3 regions of the Sinobaca sp. H24 genome follow, and region 2 is predicted to be linked to each of the others. Evidence: a T-box and tRNA genes for the amino acid it is inferred to sense, from the RefSeq annotation. Region 2 holds a T-box; the other regions hold tRNA genes.
What was found. The T-box of region 2 lies ahead of tyrS (tyrosine--tRNA ligase). A T-box ahead of a tRNA ligase gene usually reads a tRNA of that ligase, here a tRNA-Tyr.

Region 1: it encodes a tRNA-Tyr, which carries the amino acid that the T-box ahead of tyrS (tyrosine--tRNA ligase) is inferred to sense. The anticodon was not compared.
Region 3: it encodes a tRNA-Tyr, which carries the amino acid that the T-box ahead of tyrS (tyrosine--tRNA ligase) is inferred to sense. The anticodon was not compared.

Annotation. Positions count from the first base shown of each region.
Region 1 covers NZ_JALBWT010000016.1:81,030-87,691, forward strand. The annotation lists rRNA gene MMY81_RS18890 (23S ribosomal RNA) at 1-1,373, shown strand, start outside; rRNA gene rrf (5S ribosomal RNA) at 1,434-1,550, shown strand; tRNA gene MMY81_RS18900 (tRNA-Asn) at 1,561-1,635, shown strand; tRNA gene MMY81_RS18905 (tRNA-Ser) at 1,638-1,730, shown strand; tRNA gene MMY81_RS18910 (tRNA-Glu) at 1,746-1,820, shown strand; tRNA gene MMY81_RS18915 (tRNA-Val) at 1,827-1,902, shown strand; tRNA gene MMY81_RS18920 (tRNA-Met) at 1,915-1,991, shown strand; tRNA gene MMY81_RS18925 (tRNA-Asp) at 1,996-2,072, shown strand; tRNA gene MMY81_RS18930 (tRNA-Phe) at 2,144-2,219, shown strand; tRNA gene MMY81_RS18935 (tRNA-Thr) at 2,228-2,303, shown strand; tRNA gene MMY81_RS18940 (tRNA-Tyr) at 2,307-2,392, shown strand; tRNA gene MMY81_RS18945 (tRNA-Trp) at 2,406-2,480, shown strand; tRNA gene MMY81_RS18950 (tRNA-His) at 2,493-2,568, shown strand; tRNA gene MMY81_RS18955 (tRNA-Gln) at 2,578-2,652, shown strand; tRNA gene MMY81_RS18960 (tRNA-Gly) at 2,658-2,732, shown strand; tRNA gene MMY81_RS18965 (tRNA-Cys) at 2,775-2,849, shown strand; tRNA gene MMY81_RS18970 (tRNA-Leu) at 2,874-2,963, shown strand; tRNA gene MMY81_RS18975 (tRNA-Leu) at 2,985-3,065, shown strand; gene MMY81_RS18980 (hypothetical protein) at 3,238-3,504, shown strand; gene MMY81_RS18985 (B3/B4 domain-containing protein) at 3,554-4,249, opposite strand; partial or broken gene queG (tRNA epoxyqueuosine(34) reductase QueG) at 4,348-5,455, shown strand; gene MMY81_RS34305 (hypothetical protein) at 5,472-5,717, shown strand; gene MMY81_RS34310 (methylated-DNA--[protein]-cysteine S-methyltransferase) at 5,769-5,972, shown strand; partial or broken gene MMY81_RS19000 (tRNA (cytidine(34)-2'-O)-methyltransferase) at 6,035-6,598, shown strand.
Region 2 covers NZ_JALBWT010000011.1:34,401-41,062, forward strand. The annotation lists gene MMY81_RS15245 (septation ring formation regulator EzrA) at 1-531, opposite strand, end outside; gene hisJ (histidinol-phosphatase HisJ) at 809-1,231, shown strand; gene MMY81_RS34090 (PHP domain-containing protein) at 1,282-1,623, shown strand; partial or broken gene MMY81_RS15255 (GAF domain-containing protein) at 1,635-2,098, shown strand; gene rpsD (30S ribosomal protein S4) at 2,344-2,946, shown strand; partial or broken gene tyrS (tyrosine--tRNA ligase) at 3,361-4,638, opposite strand; T-box leader at 4,709-4,909, opposite strand; gene MMY81_RS15270 (transglycosylase domain-containing protein) at 5,037-6,662, shown strand, end outside.
Region 3 covers NZ_JALBWT010000021.1:31,718-38,379, reverse strand. The annotation lists rRNA gene MMY81_RS21715 (16S ribosomal RNA) at 1-775, shown strand, start outside; rRNA gene MMY81_RS21710 (23S ribosomal RNA) at 972-3,909, shown strand; rRNA gene rrf (5S ribosomal RNA) at 3,961-4,077, shown strand; tRNA gene MMY81_RS21700 (tRNA-Asn) at 4,088-4,162, shown strand; tRNA gene MMY81_RS21695 (tRNA-Ser) at 4,165-4,257, shown strand; tRNA gene MMY81_RS21690 (tRNA-Glu) at 4,275-4,349, shown strand; tRNA gene MMY81_RS21685 (tRNA-Val) at 4,355-4,430, shown strand; tRNA gene MMY81_RS21680 (tRNA-Met) at 4,444-4,520, shown strand; tRNA gene MMY81_RS21675 (tRNA-Asp) at 4,525-4,601, shown strand; tRNA gene MMY81_RS21670 (tRNA-Phe) at 4,675-4,750, shown strand; tRNA gene MMY81_RS21665 (tRNA-Thr) at 4,760-4,835, shown strand; tRNA gene MMY81_RS21660 (tRNA-Tyr) at 4,839-4,924, shown strand; tRNA gene MMY81_RS21655 (tRNA-Trp) at 4,941-5,015, shown strand; tRNA gene MMY81_RS21650 (tRNA-His) at 5,028-5,103, shown strand; tRNA gene MMY81_RS21645 (tRNA-Gln) at 5,113-5,187, shown strand; tRNA gene MMY81_RS21640 (tRNA-Gly) at 5,193-5,267, shown strand; tRNA gene MMY81_RS21635 (tRNA-Cys) at 5,313-5,387, shown strand; tRNA gene MMY81_RS21630 (tRNA-Leu) at 5,413-5,502, shown strand; tRNA gene MMY81_RS21625 (tRNA-Leu) at 5,524-5,608, shown strand; gene MMY81_RS21620 (hypothetical protein) at 5,783-6,040, shown strand; gene MMY81_RS21615 (B3/B4 domain-containing protein) at 6,080-6,662, opposite strand, start outside.

The DNA of each region.
Region 1 (6,662 bases), on a different contig from region 2:
TGAGCGGCGATGGCGAGGGAAATTAAGTACCGAAGTTCCCGATCCTACACTGCCAAGAAAAGCCTCTAGCGAGGAAAAAGGTGCCCGTACCGCAAACCGACACAGGTGGGTGGGATGAGAATTCTAAGACGCGCGGGAGAACTCTCGTTAAGGAACTCGGCAAAATGACCCCGTAACTTCGGGAGAAGGGGTGCTCTTTCGGGTGAATAGCCCAGGAGAGCCGCAGTGAAAAGGCCCAAGCGACTGTTTATCAAAAACACAGGTCTCTGCGAAGCCGCAAGGCGAAGTATAGGGGCTGACACCTGCCCGGTGCTGGAAGGTTAAGAGGAGAGGTTATCCCCTTCGGGGAGAAGCTTTGAATTGAAGCCCCAGTAAACGGCGGCCGTAACTATAACGGTCCTAAGGTAGCGAAATTCCTTGTCGGGTAAGTTCCGACCCGCACGAAAGGTGCAACGACTTGGGCACTGTCTCAACGAGAGACCCGGTGAAATTATATTACCTGTGAAGATGCAGGTTACCCGCGACAGGACGGAAAGACCCCATGGAGCTTTACTGTAGCTTGATATTGGATGGTTGTACTGCTTGTACAGGATAGGTAGGAGCCTTGGAAACCGGACCGCTAGGTTCGGTGGAGGCGTTGGTGGGATACTACCCTGGCTGTACGACTATTCTAACCTCGGTCCGTGATCCGGATCAGGACAGTGTCAGGTGGGCAGTTTGACTGGGGCGGTCGCCTCCTAAACAGTAACGGAGGCGCCCAAAGGTTCCCTCAGAATGGTTGGAAATCATTCGCAGAGTGCAAAGGCAAAAGGGAGCTTGACTGCGAGACCTACAAGTCGAGCAGAGACGAAAGTCGGGCTTAGTGATCCGGCGGTCCCGTATGGAAGGGCCGTCGCTCAACGGATAAAAGCTACCCTGGGGATAACAGGCTTATCTCCCCCAAGAGTCCACATCGACGGGGAGGTTTGGCACCTCGATGTCGGCTCATCGCATCCTGGGGCTGAAGTAGGTCCCAAGGGTTGGGCTGTTCGCCCATTAAAGCGGTACGCGAGCTGGGTTCAGAACGTCGTGAGACAGTTCGGTCCCTATCCGTCGCGGGCGTTGGAAATTTGAGAGGAGCTGTCCTTAGTACGAGAGGACCGGGATGGACACACCGCTGGTGTACCAGTTGTTCCGCCAGGAGCATCGCTGGGTAGCTACGTGTGGACGGGATAAGTGCTGAAAGCATCTAAGCATGAAGCCCCCCTCGAGATGAGATTTCCCATCACGCAAGTGAGTAAGATCCCTTGGAGATGACAAGGTAGATAGGTCTGAGGTGGACGTGCGGCGACGCATGCAGCTGACAGATACTAATCGATCGAGGACTTATCCAAACACTTTTTCCATTCGGATGTCGCTATCCAGTTTTGAAGGAACCACCGGTTCCGATGTTGTCCGGTGACAACGGCCAAGAGGTCCCACCCGTTCCCATGCCGAACACGGAAGTTAAGCTCTTGTGCGCCGATGATAATTGGGGGGCGACCCCCTGTGAAAGTAGGACGTTGCCGGGCTTTATAATATTCCACAGTAGCTCAGTGGTAGAGCTATCGGCTGTTAACCGATCGGTCGCAGGTTCGAATCCTGCCTGTGGAGCCAATGGAGAGCTGTCCGAGTGGCCGAAGGAGCACGATTGGAAATCGTGTAGGCGGTGTTAACCCGTCTCGAGGGTTCGAATCCCTCGCTCTCCGCCATTACATATAGTTTTAGGCCCGTTGGTCAAGTGGTTAAGACACCGCCCTTTCACGGCGGTATCACGGGTTCGAATCCCGTACGGGTCACCAAATAATGGAGGATTAGCTCAGCTGGGAGAGCACCTGCCTTACAAGCAGGGGGTCGGCAGTTCGATCCTGTCATCCTCCACCATTTTTTATACATCGCGGGGTAGAGCAGCCTGGTAGCTCGTCGGGCTCATAACCCGGAGGTCGGAGGTTCAAATCCTCCCCCCGCAACCAAAATGGTCCGGTAGTTCAGTTGGTTAGAATGCCTGCCTGTCACGCAGGAGGTCGCGGGTTCGAGTCCCGTCCGGACCGCCATTTTATTTTTAAAGAAGTAGTTGTATTTTTCTAGTGACAGTATAAACTGTTCATAGAGAAAATATAAGCATGGCTCGATAGCTCAGTCGGTAGAGCAGTGGACTGAAAATCCACGTGTCGGCGGTTCGATTCCGTCTCGAGCCACCACTTTTTTTGCCGGTCTAGCTCAATTGGTAGAGCAACTGACTTGTAATCAGTAGGTTGAGGGTTCAAGTCCTTTGGCCGGCACCATGTGGAGGGGTAGCGAAGTTGGCCAAACGCGGCAGACTGTAAATCTGCTCCCTCTGGGTTCGGCGGTTCGAGTCCGTCCCCCTCCACCATTTTTATTCATATAGGGGTATAGTTTAACGGCTAGAACGGCGGTCTCCAAAACCGCAGATGTGGGTTCGATTCCTACTACCCCTGCCAATATTAATTATGGCGGTTGTGGCGAAGTGGTTAACGCACCGGATTGTGGTTCCGGCATTCGTGGGTTCGATTCCCATCAGCCGCCCCATTTTTATGTTGGGCTATGGCCAAGCGGTAAGGCATCGGACTTTGACTCCGTGATGCGCTGGTTCGAATCCAGCTAGCCCAGCCATTTATGCGGAAATAGCTCAGTGGTAGAGCACCACCTTGCCAAGGTGGGGGTCGCGGGTTCGAATCCCGTTTTCCGCTCCATTTTTAACGCGAGTCACACATAAAAGACCGCATTTCATAAATGGCGGCATAGCCAAGTGGTAAGGCAGGGGTCTGCAAAACCCCTATTCCCCGGTTCAAATCCGGGTGTCGCCTCCATACATCATTTTTCCTTTTAAACCTGCCGGGGTGGTGGAATTGGCAGACACACAGGACTTAAAATCCTGCGGAGGGTGTACCTCCGTGCCGGTTCGAGTCCGGCCCTCGGCACCAACTTCATTAATTTACTGACTTGGCGGTGTGGCGGAATTGGCAGACGCGCACGACTCAAAATCGTGTTCCAGAGTGCCGGTTCGATCCCGGCCACCGCTACCACTCATTTAATTATACGTAAACAGGTCCCGCTGCCGGGAGCTGTTTTTTTTTCTGTTGGTGGAAATAATGCAAAATACTAGATGATTTCATGATATAATAAAGAAATCATATATATTCATAATAGTAAGAATTTTCTAAATAATTTCCTTTTACATAAAAAGGGGGAATGCATATGAAACCTATAAAACCAGTTAAATCAAAAACATCTATAAAAACAAAAGATCTGCATGAAGACCTCCACATTAACTATACGTTAACACATACTATTCATTCGACGGTATTTGTGACATTTTTTTTCGAACAGAATGAGATTGAAGATTTTAAAACGATTATTTTAGAACGTCTTCCTGCAAATCACCAGACTTACATTGAAGAGAATATGAGAAAGTGGTTTGAAATTGCTGAGGAAATCAACCTGCATATTCATCACAAATATTAAACAATAAAACACACCCAGAGATGGATGTGTTTTGTTGTGTATATCGTTTTTAAAAAGAGAAAGCCGGCTGTTCTGCATCTAGAATGATAGTGGAAGCTTCTCCACTGTGTATTTGATGAAACATTTTTGAGGAGGCTGCCAAAAGCTTTACCGCTTCTTCTTTTGGAAGAGAGGGAGGAAGATAGAAAAGCTGGAGTGCTTCTTTACTTTCTATTGTTGTTTTTGTCCGGTGGGAATCAACAATAGGGCTTCCAAATGCTCCTTTATCATCAGCAGAAACAATTTTTCCTTCAAAATTATTGTCTCTTCCATTTAGTCCTTCATATGTATCGCTTTCCCCGCCGACTTTTATCGTTACGGTTCCATGTAATGCAGAAGCATCGTAAATTCCAACAGGAAGCATATACTGGATGGAAAAAAAGTTGTTTAAATCAACGGCAGAATGAACAAAAGAAAGAGCTCCGGTTTTTTTCACTGTTCGTGCCAGTGATTCATGGGAAGGGCGGTATCTGGAAGGATCGGTGCCAATCGCCTTGAAAATTTTCCTCCATTCTAAAATACCTTCTTTTTCTGTCAGAGGCAGCTCCTGCAGTTCCGTATGCATGGTTTCCTGATAAAACTGCAGCCGGCCTTTAATCATTTTAGGGGAGTCCCCAACTATGATATCCTTATAGTGAATCACTCCAATTTTTAGTCCGGGAGCTGTATCGAGTAAAGATTTATCGAGCAGGATTTGTTTAATCATATAAAAACTCCTTTGTCTCTTAATAAAATGAGTTTACTATAGTATGGAATGAAGAAAAAGGGGAGACGGCGATTGCCTGAAGAAACGCTGAAAGAAAAATCATATCCTACGCCAAAGAGATCGGTATTGATAAGGTTGGATTCGCTTCCGCCGATCCATTTCTAACGTTAAAAGATAGACTGATTACGCAGCAGCAGCTTCAGTATCAGTCTGGATTTGAAGAAAAAGATATAGAAAAAAGAACCCATCCCTCGCTGCTTATGGAAGAGGGAAGAACGATCATTTCTATTGCTCTTGCCTATCCGTCTAAATTAAAAAATGCACCCAAAAGTATAAAAGGAGACAGGCGGGGTATATTCTGTCGTGCTTCCTGGGGAGAAGACTATCATAACGTATTACGTAAGCGCCTCAGCAAGCTGGAAGAGTACGTGAAAGAATTAGATCCACAGGCACAGTGCCGGTCCATGGTGGACACAGGAGAGCTCTCAGACAGAGCGGTAGCTGAAAGAGCAGGTATCGGCTGGAGTGCTAAAAAACTGTGCAGTTATTACCCCGGAGTTTGGTTCCTATGTGTACCTGGGTGAAATGCTCACTACGCTTGCCATCGAGCCGGATGTTCCGTTGACTGATCAATGCGGATCGTGCAATATATGCGTCGATGCCTGTCCGACAGATGCCCTGATCCAGGGAGGACAGCTTGATGCCAATAAATGCATTGCGTTTTTTAACGCAGACAAAAATATGCTGCCGGAAAGATACCGCAAAAAAATCGGTAACCGTATATACGGGTGTGACACCTGCCAGCAGGTATGTCCAAAAAAACAAAGGGGTGGACTTTCACACCAAAAAGAATTCGAACCGGATCCGGAAACGGTTAAGCCTAATTTAAATTCCCTTCTGCATATGAGCAATAAAGAATTTAAAGAACGATTTGGTTCCATCGCTGGTTCATGGAGAGGCAAAAAGCCGATCCAACGTAACGCCGTTATGTGCATTAGGAAACTTTAAGAGGAATCTGCTGTGCCGGAACTTAATGAATTAATTAAAAATGATCCAAGACCAGTGATCCGCTCGTCCTGTGCATGGACTCTGGGACAAATTGGCACCCATGAAGCAATTGTAGGATTGGAAGAAGCTTATATGCTTGAACAGGAGTCCGAGGTTCTGGCGGAGCTGGAAACGGCTCTTGGTCTTCCAGTGAAATAGAAAAGGGGATGCTTGAATGACAAATATACTGTATTATACAGAAGTGACAAGCCCTATCGGTCCACTTACCCTATTTTCTTCCCGCAAAGGGCTGATGTCTATTAAATTTGCAGGCACCGCAGAATCCGTACCGTCCTTTAAGGTCTGGGCTGTGAGATACAAAGGCACCGATATTGAATTAGAAGAAAACGCGTCTGTTTTTAAAGAAGAAATCCAGCAGCTCAGAGAATATTTTGAAGGACACGTACAGATTTCGATGTAGCGTATGACTTGGAAGGAACGTCTTTTCAACAGGCGGTCTGGAAAGCGCTTATTGAAGTTCCTTACGGAAAAAACAGCTTCGTATAAAGAAATTGCTGCTGCTGCCGGTTCAGAAAAAGCTGTCAGGGCAGTCGGGAATGCCAACAATAAAAATCCTATTCCTATTATGATACCCTGTCATCGTATAATAGGAAGCAATGGAGCGCTCGTCGGATACGGCGGGGGACTTGATAAAAAACCTATCTCCTGGAAATAGAAAAAGAACAGACAGCTCAAGAACGGAAAGTCAGGTAGAGCGTTACAGAAAGGAAACATGCAATGAGCAACCATATCGTATTGTACCAGCCGGAAATCCCGGCTAACACCGGAAACATAGCGAGAACGTGCGCAGGAACCGGTACACATCTTCATCTGATCCGGCCGCTTGGATTTTCAACAGAGGATAAAATGCTGAAGAGAGCGGGCTGCGATTACTGGCCGGACGTTAAGATCCATTATTATGATTCTTTGAGGAACTGGCTGAGACCTTTCCGGACGGCATATTCTATTTTATAGAAACCGTAGGAAGCAGAACTTATTCCTCTATTGATTACAGCAGCAGAGAAGAAGACCTCTTTTTTGTATTTGGAAAAGAGACAAAAGGTATACCTCAGGAACTTATCGACCGCTATGCGGATCAATGCCTGAAAATACCGCAGAATGATTTGATTCGTTCCCCTGAATCTATCTAACACAGCGGCCATTATTATTTATGAAGTTCTGCGCCAGCGAGAATTTCCAGCAGCTCACATAAAACCACAGGCTCTTCTAAAGAGCCTGTGGTTTTATAAGATACGTTATCATTTTACTTTTTGTGCGCCTTTTCGTCAACGCCGGCAGTGAAAATAGAAGCTAGAAACATGACACAGATGCCAAGCAGCAGCAGAAGTTTCATCTTCATCGTCCT
Region 2 (6,662 bases):
CTTCATTTCCGTTTTTCGTTCCTCAAAAACCGGTGCTGTTTTTCCAAGTGACAGAGAGTGCTGCAGAAGATGCCTTGACATCGCGTCAAATTTTGCCTGTGTTTCAGAAATTCCTGCTTCATTTTCTTTCTCGCTGTGCACAAGCTCATCGACTTCTTTAAAAATAACGTCTATCTGCGCTTCTATATCCTGAAGCTGGTTCTCTACCGCCGTAACCAGCTCTCTCGCTTTTCCAAACCGATATTTATTGGCCTGCTCTTCGATATCATAAAGAGCTTTTTCAATATCAGGGATGTGTGTGCCGACGATGTCATCCCAGTCTTTACGCCAAAGTTCAAATTTCTCTTCCGTTTCCCCGGAAATTTTCAACCCTTTTACTTTAGCAATCTCTTCTGCGACCGGCCGGCTTCCCAGTTCGATTTTCCAATTTTCCAGCCTGTCTACGTCTTTGTATATTTTTCTTCTTGAGAGGGTTCCATAAATAACAACAGCTACAACAATCACCAAAATAGCTAAAAGGATAAACTCCATTCCATTTTTCACTCCAGTTTCAACAACATATGTTTGAATTATATTTTTACTGCGGCACTGCTCGTGCTTTTATATGTATACATGAATCAATATGGCAGCTGTTGTTTCTTCTCTGTCAAAGAACATAAGCTTTTATCGGAAAACATGTATTCATGGTTTGTTTATTTTTTAATCAATGACTTTATGATAACATGTAAAGGCTCTCGTGTGAGAGTTCGTTACATAAATATTTCAGAAATATTATCCGGTATTATAAATCCGGGAAGGATGAAGTCTTATGAACCCAAAGCGCGATGGCCACGTCCATACGCCATTCTGTCCCCACGGTACGTCCCACCCTATGGAAGAATATATTGAAAAAGCTGCTGCAGGAGGAATAACTACTTTAACTTTCGCCGAACATGCTCCTCTGCCTGAGGGGTTTACTGACACCGTACCTGATAAAGACAGCGCAATGTCTTTGTCAGATCTGGAAGCTTATCTAATGAAGCTGGAAAACATTAAAAAATCCTATAAAAACGATATCACGATCTTAACCGGCCTGGAAGTCGATTATATTGAAAGGTATGAAAAAGAGACGGAACAGTTTCTTACTACGTATGGGCCGCATTTGGATGACAGCATTCTTTCTACTCATTTTCTGTTAGCTGATGGAGAATATACCTGCATGGATTACAGTCCTGAATTTTTTTTTCATTAGTAACCCAGACAGGCTCAGCAGATGCGGCGGCCCGTTTATACTTTGAAACGGTGCTGCTGTCTGTAAAATCTGACCTTGGGCCGTTCAAACCCGTACGACTGGGCCATATGACGCTCGCTCACAAATTCCAGCGTAAATTCCCGCTGAAACAGTACCCTGCCGATTTAGTCCATCAGATTCTGTATGCCGTTAAAGAGCAGCATATGGAGCTTGACTATAATGGCGCAGGCACGGCTAAGCCCCTCTGCAGGGAGCCCTACCCGCCTGAATGGATCGTAAAAGAAGCAATTAAGCATCAGATTCCCCTTGTATACGGGTCAGATGCCCATCAGCCCGCTGAGCTGTTTCAAGGCGTTACGGATCTTTATATTAATAAAAACATTCATTTATAAATAAAGGAGATATGAATATGCATACCGCCCCGCTGCACCTTATAAACAAACAACTTGATGCCCTTCTGGAAGGAGAAACCGATCAAACAGCTAACCTGGCCAATGCTTCTGCCTTACTGTACCAGCACTTCTCTTCAGTCAACTGGGCCGGGTTTTATTTGTATTCCCAAAAAGAGAATGAACTTATTCTAGGCCCTTTCCAGGGTCTTCCGGCCTGCGTTCGTATTGCCATAGGAAAAGGAGTATGCGGCACGGCCGCTCAGACGTTTGAAACGCAGCGCGTTGAAGATGTCCATGCTTTTCCGGGGCATATTGCCTGCGACAGCGCCTCCGCTTCTGAAATCGTCGTACCTCTTGTAAAAAACGGTATCCTTCTCGGAGTACTCGACGTGGACAGCCCGGAACAAAATCGTTTTTCAGAAAAGACCAGAAGATTTTGGAAGAATTCGCTGCTGTTCTTTTAAAGCATATTTAACATGCTTTCCTTCTATTGACTTGACAGCTTTAAAAGGATATAATGGTCTTTGTGCAAAAAGACAGCCAGGGTAAGCCTGCCATGTTCGATATTTCTACATTTTTTCCTATGCTCTTTAGGAGTGTAAGGTGTATTGCGTACCCTCCAGCTGTCGAGGTGAAGATACATGAAAATAAAATGGGCATAGCGGGAGATTGCCAACGTTGCTCTTTTTCAACTATTTTATTATAAAGGAGATTACTTGTATGTCACGTTATACAGGACCATCTTGGAAAAAGTCACGTCGTTATGGAATTTCTCTTAACGGCACAGGAAAAGAATTAGAAAAAAGACCTTATGCACCAGGTGAGCACGGACCAACACAACGCAAAAAGCTTACTGAATACGGCCTTCAGCTTCAGGAAAAGCAGAAGCTTCGTTTCATGTACGGCTTAAATGAGCGTCAGTTCCACCGCACTTTCGAAATCGCAGGCAAAATGCAGGGTGTTCACGGCGAAAACTTCATGGTTCTTCTTGAAGCACGCCTTGACAACATCGTGTACCGCCTCGGTCTTGCACGTACGCGCCGTGGTTCACGCCAGCTCGTTTCCCACGGTCACGTAACTGTTGACGGTAAGCGTGTAGATATTCCTTCTTACCGCTTAAAGCCAGGCCAGGTAATCGGTCTTCGCGAAAAGTCACGCAACCTTACTTCTATTAAAGAAGCTTTGGATGTAAACAGCTACAAGCCTGATTTCGTCAGCTTTGACGAAGAAAAAATGGAAGGTTCGCTTGATCGTTACCCAGAGCGTTCTGAACTTCCTGCAGAAATTACGGAAGCCCTTATTGTTGAGTGGTATTCCCGTTAATAAAGAAAAGCAGCCGGCGGGCTGCTTTTTTTTATTTTATATCGTCCGTATTCTATTTAATAACCAGCAGTCCGCTCCTTTAAGGAACAGTCATAGGACAGATAAAGAACACGTTATATTCCTGGTTTTTCAGAGCCAAATAAAAAAGCAGCCGGTTTGGCTGCTTCAGATTGTCGAGAAAGTGTTCCATTTTGTATATCCATAAATGATCTCGAATATTTTTAAAGTTTTTTGTGAAAAGAAAATAAACAAGGATAACTCCTGCAGAACAGCCATAGAAGAAGTTAAAGAGGCGTTTTTCCTCTTTAGCTGAGGCATGGCCTGCGGAAAGCATCTCCTGTAAAGGTTTTGTATAAAAATAACTATTTTTTGTCTTTTTCAACAGCCTGAAGCAGCCGGTTTGTCTGCTTTTTTCTATTTAAATGATACCAGCGCGTATTTCTTTTTTTCCTCTTCTAACAATAGTGTACATACCGCCTATTTTATCTTCTGCGGATAATTGCTTTTGCAGGTCAGTGCACCGGTCACCATTTATATATACAGCTCCGTTTGTAATATCTTCTCTAGCCTGTCGTTTGGAAGGCGACAGTTTGGCTTCAACAAGCGTATCAATTAAACCAGGTTCTTCCTCCGCCCCTGCCTCATGGGTAGGAACATCTTTAAATCCCTGGGCGATTTCTTCAGCGGAAAGCTTCTTCACATCGCCCCCCCAAATAAGGCTGCGGAGATATTCTGCGCCTGCTCTACTGCTTCTTTACTGTGGACAAATGCTGTAAGTTCTTCAGCCAGCTTCTGCTGAGCTTCTCTTTTTTCCGGTGCTTCCTGCATTTTTTGCTCATATTCTTTTATTTCTTCCGCCGGAAGGAACGTAAAGTAGTGCAGAAACTTAATAACGTCTCTATCATCTGTATTTATTAAGAACTGGTAAAACTCATATGGCGTTGTTTTAGACGGATCGAGCCAGATTGCTCCTCCTTCTGTTTTACCAAACTTTGTGCCGTCTGCTTTTGTAACAAGGGGGATGGTGAAGCCAAATGCTTCGGCTTTCTGCTCTTCATCCGCACTTTTTCTGCGGATAAGCTCAAGCCCTGCCGTAATATTTCCCCACTGGTCGCTGCCGCCGATCTGCAGGCGGCAGTTTTTTTCTTTAAACAAATGGAGATAATCCAGGGATTGAAGAATCTGGTAACTGAACTCTGTAAAAGAAATACCATTCTTAATTCTTGATTCTACTGATTCTTTAGAAAGCATATAGTTGACGCCAAAATGCTTTCCGACATCCCGTAAAAACGTAATAACGCTCATTTCCCCAATCCAGTCGAAATTGTTTACAATCTCTGCTCCATAGTCTCCCGTAAAATCAAGATGCTTCTGCAGCTGGCTGCGGATTCTCTCGCTGTACATTTTTACTACGTCTTCTTCATTCAGCGACCGTTCAACGCTTTTCCCGCTCGGATCGCCAATAAATCCTGTTGCGCCTCCTACTAAAGCAAGCGGTTTGTGTCCGGCCAGCTGAAACCGGCGCATCGTAATAATAGTAAGCAGGTGACCGATATGAAGGCTGTCGCCTGTTGGATCGAATCCACAGTACAGCGTAATGGATTCTTCGCTTAAAAGTGCCTCCAGCCCTTCCCTGTCAGTAACCTGATTTACTAGTCCTCTTTGTTCCAAATCCTGTAAAATAGTCATTATGTCTCTCCTTTTTGATTTAAACACTCGTACACTGCGGCTATCAGACAAATAAAAAAAGCCCGCTTTTAATAAAAGGGACGATGTTTACCGCGGTACCACCCTTTTTTAAAAGCAAAGCTTTTCACTCAAGCCGTTAACGGCGGCCGCCGTCTTCATTTACTAAAGAAGCTCGGATAACGTAATTCACTTTTTAATATGTACCGGCTTTCACCAGCCGCCGGCTCTCTGTTACAGGGATTAAAAAGCTACTTCATTTCGTCTGCGCTTTTGTATTATTTACGATAATCACCATTTAACACCGTTTTTTCTAAGATGTCAAGCATTGATGCCGATGGTCTCTAGTTTAAATATAGGTCTTTTTTATGCTATAATGAGCTAGAAATTTAGGGGGTCGCTGCATGAAAAATTTTTTATACAAAGCAAATAAACGAGTAGATTGGTTTAGAGGAAAACAGCTGGGAGAGGAATCCTATTCCCGTTCCAATATTATTATAAATATTGTTCTTGTTGCTGTTATTGCTGCTATTTCGTCTATCCTTTTTATCGGATCGGTCGGTGCCGGCTTTTTTGTATCGCTGGTCGATGATCAGGAAGCACTGAATGAAGAGGAAATGCGTGCGGAAATTTATGATTATGAGCAGGCCAGTGATATGTATTTTGCCGGTGGTGAATCGCTTGGCAACGTTCCTGCCGATATTGAAAGAAAGCAGGTACCACTTGAAGATATCTCCGATAATCTCGTAGATGCAATCATTGCTACGGAAGATGAAGATTTTTATGATCACGACGGCATTGTGCCGACTGCATTGCTCCGGGCTACATATCAGGAAATAAGCAACGCAGGCACCCAGACCGGGGGCAGTACGTTAACCCAGCAGGTTATTAAAAATCAAATTTTAACCAACGAAGTAAGCTTCGAAAGAAAAGCAAAAGAAATTCTTCTTGCCCTTCGTCTTGAAGGATACCTGAGCAAAGAAGAAATTCTGGAAGCCTACCTCAATCTGGTGCCTTTCGGCCGAAATGCAAACGGCTTAAATATCGCCGGCGCCCAGTCTGCTGCCGAAGGAGTATTTGGAGTAGATGCTTCAGAACTCAATATTGCCCAGGCTGCCTTTATTGCAGGCATGCCTCAAAACCCGTACGGGTATACTCCGTTTGAAAACAATGGGACAGTCAAAGACGAATTCGAAGCAGGCATTAATCGTAAAAACCGCGTATTAAATGATATGAATGAAAAAGGCTACATTTCTGAAGAAGAGTACGAAGAAGCAATGGCTTATGATATTGAAGAAAATTTAGCAGAGCCAAGTGATACCGTTACAGATGAATATCCTTATATCACAAGTGAAGTCCAAAGAGAAGCATCGACAGTTCTGCGCGAGCAGATGCTTGAAGAAGACGATGTAGATCTCGATGCAATGGATGAAGAGGAACGCGAGCAGACGCTTGAACAATATACAGCGGATGCCAGAGAGGATCTCGCCATCGGCGGATATGATATTCATATTACGGTAGATAAAAGTATATATGACGGCATGCAGGAATCCATTGAAAGCTCTACATGGTTCGGACCGGACCGCACAAATGGCGACATCACCGAACAGGAAGAAGTCGGCGCAATGATGATTAATAATCAAACAGGAGCCATCATCAGTTTTGTCGGCGGCAGGGATTATGAAACCCAAAATTTAAATCATGCTACACAAACGTTCAGACAGAACGGCTCCACGATGAAACCGCTTCTTTCCTACGGTCCTCTGCTGGATAGTGGCGAACTGCATCCAGGTTCTACTGTAGCAGATGTACCGACAGACTATACTACCGGAACGGAGATCAACAATGCAGGCAGTGATTTCGAGGGCTTTATCCCGGTCCGCGAAGCACTTCAGCGCTCGCAGAATATCCCTGCGGTCAGAAGCTTCTGGGAACTGGAACAGGAGGAAGCTAAAGATCATCTGGAAAGTCTTGGCTTCACGAGACTTTCTGAAGAGGAACCCGTTGAATCAACTGCTTTGGGCGGACTG
Region 3 (6,662 bases), on a different contig from region 2:
GTGGGGAGCAAACAGGATTAGATACCCTGGTAGTCCACGCCGTAAACGATGAGTGCTAGGTGTTAGGGGTTTCGATGCCCTTAGTGCCGAAGCTAACGCATTAAGCACTCCGCCTGGGGAGTACGGCCGCAAGGCTGAAACTCAAAAGAATTGACGGGGGCCCGCACAAGCGGTGGAGCATGTGGTTTAATTCGACGCAACGCGAAGAACCTTACCAGGTCTTGACATCTTTTGCTACTTCTGGAGACAGAAGGTTCCCCTTCGGGGGACAAAATGACAGGTGGTGCATGGTTGTCGTCAGCTCGTGTCGTGAGATGTTGGGTTAAGTCCCGCAACGAGCGCAACCCTTAATCTTAGTTGCCAGCATTCAGTTGGGCACTCTAAGGTGACTGCCGGTGACAAACCGGAGGAAGGTGGGGACGACGTCAAATCATCATGCCCCTTATGACCTGGGCTACACACGTGCTACAATGGATGGTACAGAGGGATGCGAAACCGCGAGGTGGAGCCAATCTCGCAAAGCCATTCTCAGTTCGGATTGCAGGCTGCAACTCGCCTGCATGAAGCCGGAATCGCTAGTAATCGTGGATCAGCATGCCACGGTGAATACGTTCCCGGGCCTTGTACACACCGCCCGTCACACCACGAGAGTTTGCAACACCCGAAGTCGGTGAGGTAACCCTTTGGGAGCCAGCCGCCGAAGGTGGGGCAGATGATTGGGGTGAAGTCGTAACAAGGTATCCCTACCGGAAGGTGGGGATGGATCACCTCCTTTCTACGGAGCTTGATTCGTGGATCGACCCCGGACCACCGGTCCGGAGTGCGCGCAGTTGTTTTCATTCCATTTTGAGAGGATACCCTCTCGCAAGATGAACCCTGGTTCTTTGAAAACTGGATAGCGACAACGAAACAAAAAAGACCAAGCAAGCCCTGCATATGCAGGCGCCAGCTGTTTTTTTTGAAGGAAAAACGGTTAAGTAAGAAAGGGCGCACGGTGGATGCCTTGGCACTAGGAGCCGATGAAGGACGCGACGAACGGCGATACGCCCCGCGGAGCTGTAAGTGAGCTGTGAGGCGGGGATGTCCGAATGGGGGAACCCACTATCGTTAATCCGATAGTATTTCTACCTGAACACATAGGGTAGATAAAGGCAGACCTGGGGAACTGAAACATCTTAGTACCCAGAGGAAGAGAAAGCAAATGCGATTTCCTGAGTAGCGGCGAGCGAAACGGAATCAGCCCAAACCAGGATGCTTGCATCCTGGGGTTGTAGGACACTCCATCGGAGTTATCAAGATCAGCGATAGGCGAAGCGGCCTGGAAAGGCCCGCAGGATACGGTAACAGCCCGGTAGCCGAAATCGCTGATCCTCCGGAGTGGATCCTGAGTACGGCGGGACACGAGAAATCCCGTCGGAATCCGGGAGGACCATCTCCCAAGGCTAAATACTCCCTAGTGACCGATAGTGAACCAGTACCGTGAGGGAAAGGTGAAAAGCACCCCGGAAGGGGAGTGAAACAGATCCTGAAACCGTGTGCCTACAAGTAGTCGAAGCCCGTTTATGGGTGACGGCGTGCCTTTTGTAGAATGAACCGGCGAGTTACGATCGTATGCCAGGTTAAGCCGAAGAGGCGGAGCCGCAGCGAAAGCGAGTCTTCAACGGCGTATTAGTATGCGGTCGTAGACCCGAAACCGGGTGATCTACCCATGTCCAGGGTGAAGGTAGGGTAACACCTACTGGAGGCCCGAACCCACGCAAGTTGAAAATTGCGGGGATGAGGTGTGGGTAGCGGTGAAATGCCAATCGAACTCGGAGATAGCTGGTTCTCCCCGAAATAGCTTTAGGGCTAGCCTCGGATAAGAGTCCTGGAGGTAGAGCACTGATTGGACGAGGGGCCCTTACCGGGTTACCGAATTCAGTCAAACTCCGAATGCCAGAGACTTGTTGTCCGGGAGTCAGACTGCGAGTGCTAAGATCCGTAGTCGAGAGGGAAACAGCCCAGACCACCAGCTAAGGTCCCTAAATCCGCATTAAGTGGAAAAGGATGTGGAGTTGCTTAGACAACTAGGATGTTGGCTTAGAAGCAGCCACCATTGAAAGAGTGCGTAATAGCTCACTAGTCGAGTGACTCTGCGCCGAAAATGTACCGGGGCTAAATGCGGTACCGAAGCTGTGGAGGATCCCCCATCGGGGGATCGTGGTAGGGGAGCGTTCCAGGGGCTGTAAAGCCAGACCGTGAGGACTGGTGGAGCGCCTGGAAGTGAGAATGCCGGTATGAGTAACGAAAAGAAGGGTGAGAATCCCTTCCGTCGAAAACCCAAGGTTTCCTGAGGAAGGTTCGTCCGCTCAGGGTTAGTCGGGTCCTAAGCCGAGGCCGAAAGGCGTAGGCGATGGAAAACAGGTTTAAATTCCTGTACCACCTCCTTTCCATTTGAGCAATGGGGGGACGCAGGAAGGTAGGGCAAGCGTGCTGCTGGATATGCACGTCCAAGCCGTTAGGCCGAAGAGCAGGCAAATCCGCTCTTCATCAAGGCTGAGCGGCGATGGCGAGGGAAATTAAGTACCGAAGTTCCCGATCCTACACTGCCAAGAAAAGCCTCTAGCGAGGAAAAAGGTGCCCGTACCGCAAACCGACACAGGTGGGTGGGATGAGAATTCTAAGACGCGCGGGAGAACTCTCGTTAAGGAACTCGGCAAAATGACCCCGTAACTTCGGGAGAAGGGGTGCTCTTTCGGGTGAATAGCCCAGGAGAGCCGCAGTGAAAAGGCCCAAGCGACTGTTTATCAAAAACACAGGTCTCTGCGAAGCCGCAAGGCGAAGTATAGGGGCTGACACCTGCCCGGTGCTGGAAGGTTAAGAGGAGAGGTTATCCCCTTTGGGGAGAAGCTTTGAATTGAAGCCCCAGTAAACGGCGGCCGTAACTATAACGGTCCTAAGGTAGCGAAATTCCTTGTCGGGTAAGTTCCGACCCGCACGAAAGGTGCAACGACTTGGGCACTGTCTCAACGAGAGACCCGGTGAAATTATATTACCTGTGAAGATGCAGGTTACCCGCGACAGGACGGAAAGACCCCATGGAGCTTTACTGTAGCTTGATATTGGATGGTTGTACTGCTTGTACAGGATAGGTAGGAGCCTTGGAAGCCGGACCGCTAGGTTCGGTGGAGGCATTGGTGGGATACTACCCTGGCTGTACGACTATTCTAACCTCGGTCCGTGATCCGGATCAGGAACAGTGTCAGGTGGGCAGTTTGACTGGGGCGGTCGCCTCCTAAACAGTAACGGAGGCGCCCAAAGGTTCCCTCAGAATGGTTGGAAATCATTCGCAGAGTGCAAAGGCAAAAGGGAGCTTGACTGCGAGACCTACAAGTCGAGCAGAGACGAAAGTCGGGCTTAGTGATCCGGCGGTCCCGTATGGAAGGGCCGTCGCTCAACGGATAAAAGCTACCCTGGGGATAACAGGCTTATCTCCCCCAAGAGTCCACATCGACGGGGAGGTTTGGCACCTCGATGTCGGCTCATCGCATCCTGGGGCTGAAGTAGGTCCCAAGGGTTGGGCTGTTCGCCCATTAAAGCGGTACGCGAGCTGGGTTCAGAACGTCGTGAGACAGTTCGGTCCCTATCCGTCGCGGGCGTTGGAAATTTGAGAGGAGCTGTCCTTAGTACGAGAGGACCGGGATGGACACACCGCTGGTGTACCAGTTGTTCCGCCAGGAGCATCGCTGGGTAGCTACGTGTGGACGGGATAAGTGCTGAAAGCATCTAAGCATGAAGCCCCCCTCGAGATGAGATTTCCCATCACGCAAGTGAGTAAGATCCCTTGGAGATGACAAGGTAGATAGGTTTGAGGTGGACGTGCGGCGACGCATGGAGCTGACAATACTAATCGATCGAGGACTTATCCAACAACTTTTTCCATTCGGATGTCGCTATCCAGTTTTGAAGGAACCAGCCTTGTCCGGTGACGATAGCCAAGAGGTCCCACCCGTTCCCATGCCGAACACGGAAGTTAAGCTCTTGTGCGCTGATGATAATTGGGGGGCGACCCCCTGTGAAAGTAGGACGTTGCCGGGCTTTATATTATTCCACAGTAGCTCAGTGGTAGAGCTATCGGCTGTTAACCGATCGGTCGCAGGTTCGAATCCTGCCTGTGGAGCCAATGGAGAGCTGTCCGAGTGGCCGAAGGAGCACGATTGGAAATCGTGTAGGCGGTGTTAACCCGTCTCGAGGGTTCGAATCCCTCGCTCTCCGCCATTACATAATAGCTTTTAGGCCCGTTGGTCAAGTGGTTAAGACACCGCCCTTTCACGGCGGTATCACGGGTTCGAATCCCGTACGGGTCACCAATAATGGAGGATTAGCTCAGCTGGGAGAGCACCTGCCTTACAAGCAGGGGGTCGGCAGTTCGATCCTGTCATCCTCCACCATTATTTACAACATCGCGGGGTAGAGCAGCCTGGTAGCTCGTCGGGCTCATAACCCGGAGGTCGGAGGTTCAAATCCTCCCCCCGCAACCAAAATGGTCCGGTAGTTCAGTTGGTTAGAATGCCTGCCTGTCACGCAGGAGGTCGCGGGTTCGAGTCCCGTCCGGACCGCCATTTTATTTTTAAAGAAGTAGTTGTATTTTTCTATTGATACAGTATAAACTGTTCATAGAGAAAATATATGTATGGCTCGATAGCTCAGTCGGTAGAGCAGTGGACTGAAAATCCACGTGTCGGCGGTTCGATTCCGTCTCGAGCCACCACTTTTTTATGCCGGTCTAGCTCAATTGGTAGAGCAACTGACTTGTAATCAGTAGGTTGAGGGTTCAAGTCCTTTGGCCGGCACCATGTGGAGGGGTAGCGAAGTTGGCCAAACGCGGCAGACTGTAAATCTGCTCCCTCTGGGTTCGGCGGTTCGAGTCCGTCCCCCTCCACCATTTTTTATTCATATATAGGGGTATAGTTTAACGGCTAGAACGGCGGTCTCCAAAACCGCAGATGTGGGTTCGATTCCTACTACCCCTGCCAATATTAATTATGGCGGTTGTGGCGAAGTGGTTAACGCACCGGATTGTGGTTCCGGCATTCGTGGGTTCGATTCCCATCAGCCGCCCCATTTTTGTATTGGGCTATGGCCAAGCGGTAAGGCATCGGACTTTGACTCCGTGATGCGCTGGTTCGAATCCAGCTAGCCCAGCCATTTATGCGGAAATAGCTCAGTGGTAGAGCACCACCTTGCCAAGGTGGGGGTCGCGGGTTCGAATCCCGTTTTCCGCTCCATTTTTTAACGCGAGTCCCACACATAAAAGACCGCATTTCATAAATGGCGGCATAGCCAAGTGGTAAGGCAGGGGTCTGCAAAACCCCTATTCCCCGGTTCAAATCCGGGTGTCGCCTCCATACATCATTTTTACCTTTATAACCTGCCGGGGTGGTGGAATTGGCAGACACACAGGACTTAAAATCCTGCGGAGGGTGTACCTCCGTGCCGGTTCGAGTCCGGCCCTCGGCACCAACTTCATTAATTCATTGATATGGCGGTGTGGCGGAATTGGCAGACGCGCACGACTCAAAATCGTGTTCTTAACAGAGTGCCGGTTCGATCCCGGCCACCGCTACCATTCATTTAATAGCAGCTCAACAGCTCCCACTGCCGGGAGCTGTTTTTTATATTTTTGAGTGGAAATAATACAAAATCCTGGGCTGTTTCATGATATACTTAGAGAAATCACATATATTCATAATAGTAAGAATTTTCTAATTAATTTCCTTTTACATAAAAAGGGGGAATGCATATGAAGCCGGTCAAATCAAAAACGTCCATAAAGACAAGAGATCTGCATAAAGACCTGCATATTAACTATACACTGACACATACGATTCATTCGACAGTATTTATAACGTTTTTTTTCGAACAGAACGATAAAGAAGACTTTAAAACGATTATTTTAGAGCGGCTTCCCTCGAATTACCGGGCTTATATCGAAGGTAATATTAGAAACTGGTTCACGATTCCTGAAGAGATAAATGTGTATATTCATCATCGATATTAATAATAAAAACACACCCAGGAATGGATGTGTTTTTATTGTTTAGGTTGTTTTCTGAAAGGAGAAAACCGTCTGTTCATCATCTAAGATGGCGACGTCAGCTTCTCCACTGTGAATTTGATGAAACATTTTGGCAGAAGCTGCTAAAAGCTTTTCCGCCTCTTTTTTTGAAAGAGAAGGGGGAAGATAAAATAATTGAAGTGCCTCTGTAGTTTCCGTTGTTGTTTTTGTCCGGTTGGAATCGACAATCGGGCTTCCAAAGGCTCCAATATCGTCGGAAGAAACGATCTTATCTTTAAATGTATTGGTTCTTCCATTTAGTCCTTCGTACGTGTCGGCTTCTTCGCCGATTTTTACCGTAACCGTACCTTTTAATGCAGAAGCGTCATAAATACCGGCAGGAAGCATATATTGAATAGAAAAAAAGTTGTTTAAGTCAACGGCAGAATGAACAAAAGAAAGGTTTCCGTTTTTCTTTACCGCCCGCGCAAGAGATTCATGAGAAGGGCGGTACCTGGACGGATCTGTACCTGCTGCTTTAAAAATATGGCGCCACTCTGCGATGCCTTCTTTTTCTATAAGCGGCAGATCCTGCAGTTCAGTGTGAAGCGTTTCCTGGTAAAAT